DNA from 2 places in the Variovorax sp. 01T432 genome. Region 2 is predicted to be linked to the other one. Evidence: predicted binding sites of a transcription regulator. Region 2 holds the regulator's gene; the other holds the start of a gene.
The links. Region 2 encodes NrdR, which represses ribonucleotide reductase genes. Its sites were predicted from a motif close to CACNANATNTNGTG; they were not measured.
Positions count from the first base shown of each region.

Region 1: AC1DNF_RS12055 (ribonucleoside-diphosphate reductase subunit alpha) is a predicted target of NrdR. The motif match lies at 1,509-1,522, and genes of this name have one in related genera.

Region 1 is NZ_JBFTPS010000012.1:69,447-72,849, forward strand. It holds gene AC1DNF_RS12045 (sigma-54-dependent transcriptional regulator) at 1-697, shown strand, start outside; gene ampD (1,6-anhydro-N-acetylmuramyl-L-alanine amidase AmpD) at 690-1,286, shown strand; gene AC1DNF_RS12055 (ribonucleoside-diphosphate reductase subunit alpha) at 1,635-3,403, shown strand, end outside.
Region 2 is NZ_JBFTPS010000006.1:81,178-84,580, forward strand. It holds ZMP/ZTP riboswitch at 1-121, shown strand, start outside; gene glyA (serine hydroxymethyltransferase) at 163-1,407, shown strand; gene nrdR (transcriptional regulator NrdR) at 1,443-1,886, shown strand; gene AC1DNF_RS07130 (GspH/FimT family pseudopilin) at 2,053-2,631, shown strand; gene pilV (type IV pilus modification protein PilV) at 2,640-3,197, shown strand; gene AC1DNF_RS07140 (prepilin-type N-terminal cleavage/methylation domain-containing protein) at 3,250-3,403, shown strand, end outside.

The sequences.
Region 1 (3,403 bases), on a different contig from region 2:
ACGCAGCGTCCGGCCGATCGGCTCGACGCAGGAAGACGCGGTCGACGTCCGCATCGTGAGCGCGACCCACAAGGACCTGCACGCCGAGGTGCAGGCCGGGCGCTTTCGCCAGGATCTGTTCTACCGACTGAACGTGATCGAGATCGCCGTTCCGGCCTTGCGCGACCGCCGCGAGGATCTGCCGGCGCTGTGCGAGGCCTTGCTCGCGCGCATCGCCCGAGATGCCGCGATGCCGGTTCCGACGCTCTCGCCTGACGTGCTCCAGCTGCTGTCCGAACATCCGCTGCACGGCAACGTCCGCGAACTTGAAAACCTGCTGCACCGCGCCGTCGCCCTGAGCGACGGCGACATGCTGCATCTCGACTTGGCGGACAGCACGGTACTGCCCGCGGCACTCGCCGACCTGGCGCCCGCACCGCGGCCGGCGGCGCAACCTGTCGAACCCGCCCCCGTGGCCGTCGTGCCCCCGCGCGAGACCAAGGCGGCGCCGACCGCGGTGCCCAGCGACCTGCAGACCTACCTCGATCAGCAGGAGCGCGAGATCCTCGTGCGCGCCTTGCAGGAAAGCGGATTCAATCGCACGGCGGCCGCCGCCCGGCTCGGCCTCAGCCTGCGTCAGATCCGCTACCGCATCGCTCGCCTGGGTATCGCAACGCCGAACGGCGACGATGCCGGTGGCGCCGGTGCCGATGACTGAGGCCGCCATCGGCTCCGGCCTCTGGGCGGACGGCTGGTATCGCTTCGCCAGAATGCTGCGGTCGCCCAATTTCGGGCCGCGCCCCACGGGAGCACAGATCGACCTGATCGTCCTGCATTCGATCAGCCTGCCGCCCGGCCGCTATGGCGGCGACGAGGTCCAGCAGCTCTTCACCAACCGGCTCGACTGGGACGCCCACCCCTACTTCCAGACCATCCGCGGCATCGAGGTCTCGGCCCATTTCTATGTCCGCCGCAGCGGCGAACTGTGGCAGTTCGTGAGCTGCGACGACCGCGCGTGGCACGCCGGCGCATCGTCGTGGCGCGGGCGCGCGAACTGCAATGACGACTCGATCGGCATCGAACTCGAAGGGCTGGAGGGCGAACTCTTCGAGGCCGCCCAATACGAAACCCTCGCCAGCCTGTGCCCCGCCATCGCCCAACGCTATGCCATCGGGTTCATCGCCGGCCACCAGCACATCGCGCCGGGCCGGAAGGCCGACCCCGGAAGCGGCTTCGACTGGCCGCTGCTGCACGCGCTCACCGGCTGGGATCGCACGATGTTTCCGGAAAGCGTCGCGCTGCGCTGAAATTTTTCAATCGCGCAGCCTCAGGCGATGTGCGCCTGATGCAGCCCGACAACATCGAGACGGCTCCGCCGCGCGCCTAGCAACCACGCGCCCCCCAGGCCCAAAATCTCTCGAAAGGCCCGTGGGATGCGGCCTGCGCTACGGTGTCTCAACCAGGATGCGGCAAATCAACCGACGCCCAGTGCAACACGATAGTTCACATTGGTTGAAGATTGTCAAAAACACCATATCTAGTGGGTTGTACACCCTCCGCACCCTATATATAGTGTGCCCTGGCCCGCGCCGAGAGCCGGGCCCCATGGCCGATATCGCATCGCCGCCCAACAAGAATTGCCAACCGAGGATCGAATGCAAACTGCTCTGAACACTCCCTCCACGCCTCGCGCCGTTGCCTCGACGCCGCAGAACCGCGACGTTGCGGGCTCGCCTGCCGGCAACGCGCTCGCCCACTACCAGATCATTCGCCGCAACGGCGCGGTCGTGCCCTTCGAGCCCAACAAGATCGCGATCGCGATGATGAAGGCCTTCCTTGCGGTGCACGGCACCCAGGGCGCGGCTTCCGCCAGCGTGCGCGAAACTGTGGACAACCTGACCCAGGCGGTGGTGCGCGCGATGGTGCGCTCGCGTCCGGGCGGCGGCACCTTCCACATCGAGGACGTGCAGGACCAGGTCGAACTCGGCCTGATGCGCGGCGGCCACCATGAGATCGCGCGCGCCTATGTGCTCTACCGCGAACGCCGCAGCCAGGAACGCACCAGGCAGGGCGAGGCCGAGGCGCCCGTCGCCGCTGCCACGCTGCACGTACTGGACGGCGGCGAACGCGTCGCGCTCGACCTCAACGAACTCAAGGGCCTGATCGAATCCGCCTGCATTGGCCTGGGCGACAGCATCACGGCCGCGCCGATCCAGGCCGAGACGATGCGCAACCTCTACGACGGCGTGCCCCTCGACGAGGTCTACAAGGCATCGATCCTGGCGGCCCGCACGCTGATCGAGAAGGACCCCGACTACACCTTCGCCACCGCCCGCCTGCTGCTGCACACGATCTTCAAGGAGGTGATCGGCCGCGAAGTGCCGCTGGCCGAGCGCGCCCAGGCCTACGCCGACTATTTCCCCCAGTTCATCAAGAAGGGTGTGGAGAACGAGCTGCTCGACGAGCGCCTGCTGCAGTACGACCTGGCCCGCCTGGGCGCCGCTCTCAAGCCGCAACGCGACCTGCAATTCGACTACCTCGGCCTGCAGACGCTCTACGACCGCTACTTCCTGCACGTGCGCAAGTCACGCATCGAACTGCCGCAGGCATTCTTCATGCGCGTCTCCATGGGCCTTGCATTGAACGAGATCGACCGCGAAGCTCGCGCGATCGAGTTCTACGAGGTTCTTTCGTCCTTCGATTTCATGTCGAGCACGCCGACGCTGTTCAACAGCGGCACCCTGCGCTCGCAGCTGTCGAGCTGCTACCTGACCACCGTGCCGGACGACCTCGACGGCATCTACGAGTCGATCAAGGAAAACGCCCTGCTCTCCAAGTTCGCAGGCGGCCTGGGCAACGACTGGACGCGCGTGCGCGCGCTCGGCAGCCACATCAAGGGCACCAACGGCGAGTCGCAGGGCGTCGTGCCCTTCCTCAAGGTGGTGAACGACACGGCCGTGGCGGTCAATCAGGGCGGCAAGCGCAAGGGCGCCGTCTGCACCTACCTGGAAACCTGGCATCTGGACATCGAGGAGTTCCTCGAACTGCGCAAGAACACCGGCGACGACCGCCGCCGCACCCATGACATGAACACGGCGAACTGGATTCCCGACCTGTTCATGCGCCGCGTGATGGAAAAAGGCACCTGGACGCTGTTCTCGCCGTCCAACGTCCCCGACCTGCACGACAAGTTCGGCATCGACTTCGAGACCGCCTACGTCGCCTACGAGGAAAAGGCCGCGCGCGGCGAGATCAAGCCCAGCCGCACGCTCCAGGCCACCGACCTCTGGCGCAAGATGCTCACGATGCTGTTCGAAACCGGGCATCCCTGGATCACCTTCAAGGATGCGTGCAACGTGCGCTCGCCCCAGCAGCACGCCGGCGTGGTTCATTCGTCGAACCTGTGCACCGAGATCACCCTCAA
Region 2 (3,403 bases):
GGCACGCGACTGGCGATAGGCGCAACCCTTTTCAGGTGCATTGCGCTGACGTGGAACACCACTGGGAAGCGTGCCGCCTGCGGTCACGGCAGGTGTTCAGCCGTTCGCCTGGGCAGCCCTTGTTTGGTTGAAGAACAAGGACCATCGTCTCGAAGGACTGCCATGTACAACCGCAACATTCTGGTCGAACAGACCGACCCCGAAATCTGGGCCGCCATCCAGGCCGAGAACGCGCGACAGGAACACCACATCGAGCTCATCGCGAGCGAAAACTATGCGTCGCCGGCCGTCATGGCCGCGCAAGGCTCCCAGCTCACCAACAAGTATGCCGAGGGCTACCCCGGCAAGCGCTATTACGGCGGCTGCGAACACGTCGATGTCGCCGAGCAACTGGCCATCGACCGCGTCAAGCAACTGTTCGGCGCCGAGGCCGCGAACGTGCAAGCCCATTGCGGCGCCTCTGCCAACGAGGCGGTCATGCTGGCCTTCCTGAAGCCCGGCGACACGATCATGGGCATGAGCCTGGCCGAAGGCGGCCACCTGACCCACGGCATGCCGCTCAATATGAGCGGCAAGTGGTTCAACGTGGTGAGCTACGGTCTGAACGAGAAGGAAGAGATCGACTACGACGCGATGGAGCGCAAGGCCCACGACGCCATGCCCAAGCTCATCATTGCTGGCGCATCAGCCTACTCGCTGCGCATCGATTTCGAACGATTCGCCAAGGTGGCCAAGGACGTCGGCGCGATCTTCATGGTCGACATCGCCCACTATGCGGGCCTCGTGGCGGCGGGCGTGTACCCCAACCCGGTACCGCACGCGGACGTCGTGACCTCCACCACCCACAAGAGTCTGCGCGGACCACGCGGCGGCATCATCCTGATGAAGTCGAAGCATGAGAAAGCCATCAACAGCGCGATCTTTCCGGGGCTGCAGGGCGGGCCTCTCATGCACGTGATCGCCGCCAAGGCGGTCGCCTTCAAGGAGGCGTTGGCACCCGAGTTCAAGACGTACCAGCAGCAGGTGGTCAAGAACGCCCAGATCGTTGCCGAGACGCTCACGCAGCGCGGCCTGCGCATCGTGAGCGGCCGCACGGAAAGCCATGTGATGCTGGTCGACCTCCGCGCCAAGGGCATTACCGGCAAGGAAGCCGAAAGCGTCCTGGGCAGCGCCCACATGACGATCAACAAGAATGCGATCCCGAACGACCCCGAGAAGCCGATGGTGACGAGCGGTGTTCGCATCGGGACGCCCGCCATGACGACACGCGGCTTCAAGGATGAAGAGGCCCGCGCCACGGCGAACCTCATCGCCGACGTGCTCGAGAATCCGCGCGACGCGGCGAACATCGACGCCGTCCGCGCGAAAGTGCACGCGTTGACGAGTCGGTTTCCCGTCTATCGCTGAACCCGCTTGGATGGTCCCAGCACAGGATTGACCGCATGAAATGCCCATTTTGCGGTCACCTTGAAACGCAGGTCGTCGAGACCCGCGTATCCGAGGACGCCGACTTCGTGCGGCGCCGGCGGCAGTGCGGCGCCTGCGACAAGCGCTTCACCACCTACGAGCGGCCGGACGTGAACTTCCCGGTTGTCGTCAAGAAGGATGGCAGCCGAGCCGACTTCGACGCGGGCAAGGTGCGCGCCTCGATGATGCTGGCGCTGCGCAAGCGACCGGTGAGCATCGAACAGATCGATAACGCCCTCTTGCGCATCGAGCAAAAACTCCTGTCCAGCGGCGTGCGCGAGATCGAATCGAACAAGGTCGGCGAACTGGTGATGCGCGAGCTCAAGAAAATGGACAAGGTCGCCTACGTGCGCTTTGCCTCCGTATACCGCAGTTTCGAAGATGTGGATGAGTTCAGGCAATTGCTGCGCGACATCTGAGCGCACCAAGAGCGGGCCGCTTTTGCTCGCAACTTTGTCAAAGCTACCGAACAATGTTGTCAAATTGTCTTTTCTCCTGTCATCTCCTCCATTCGTCGGGAAATTTCGACCGCTGAGCGAGTAGGCTGGCGCGGGCCGTCGCACCGGCCCTAGCATCCGGGCCGCCATGCCCATCCAGCATTTCAACTGCCACCGCCCGACCTCGCTCTCCCCCCGAGCCTCCGGTTTCACAGCCATCGAATTGATGGTCGTGCTCGGCATCATTGCCATCCTCGGCGCGCTCGCGCTCCCCCGCTTCGGCGGGGTCATCGAGGGGTGGCGGGTTCGCCGGGCGGCGGAGGACCTGCGCGCGACCCACTATCTCGCAAGATCGGAAGCCATGCGTCGCGGGGGCCATGTGACGCTCCGCAAGGCATCGCCTTCCGATTGCGTCACCACGGAAGACAAGGACTGGAGTTGCGGCTGGGTGCTGTTCGCCGACGCCAATGGCAACGGCATCCTCGACAACGGCGAAACTCAGATCCAATCCTCCTCGGCGCTCCACGGCGTCAAGGCGGAGATCGGAGTCGCTGGAGCCGAGGCTTACCTCAAGGTGAACCGCTGGGGCGACCTCAATGGATTCGGCGCGCTCCGCTTCACGCTGCGCCCCGCAAGCCATCAAGATCTGAGCGCGGCGCTGGTCATGTGCATGTCCGCGGGCGGAAGGCTCCGGTCGGTTCAGGGTACTGACAATTGCAGAGCCTGATCTTGCCTGTGTCTCGACCTCCCCGCCGCCTTGGGCGACAAGACGGCATCGCGCTCCTTGAATCGCTGGTTTCCATCCTGATCCTGGCCATCGCGGTGCTCGGCATGCTGAGTGTGCAGTTGCGAACGCTCGCCGAAACGCAGACCAGCGTGCGCCGGGCGCAAAGCGTCCGGCTAATCGAGGATTTTGCCGAGCGCATCAAGACCAATCCCGGCGGCTTCAGGCAGCTGCGCCACTATGTGGCCGGCTGGGACGAGACACCTGCTGCTCCGGACTGCCGGCATACCGCTTGCGATCCCGAAACGCTCGCCAGATGGGACGTCGCCCGCTGGAAGCAGGCTGTCGCCCAAACCCTGCCCCTGGGGCGAGCCGCGATCTTCGAGTCGCCCTCCGGCGAGGCGTCCCCCGGACTCCAAAGGCAATTGAGCGTCATGGTGGCCTGGCGCGCCAACGAGGATGCGGCTTGGGACAAGGCTCGCGCCGTGCCCTTGCTTCCGGACACCCTTGGTCTCGCCATGGACTGCCCGGCCGACCTGATCTGCCATCTTGCCCATGTGCAGCCCTGAAGCTCATCGCGAAAGCGCCGCTCGAAGAGGTGCCGGCCGGAAGCACGCCCGCCTGCCGGCGCGGCGTGCACGAGGCATGACGCTGATCGAATTGCTCATCGGTCTCACGATCGGCCTTCTGGTCATCGTCGCGGCTCTCGGCACGCTCGTGCTGTCGCGCGCGGTTTCGGGCGTCGTGAGCGAAATCAGTCAATTGCAGCAGCAAG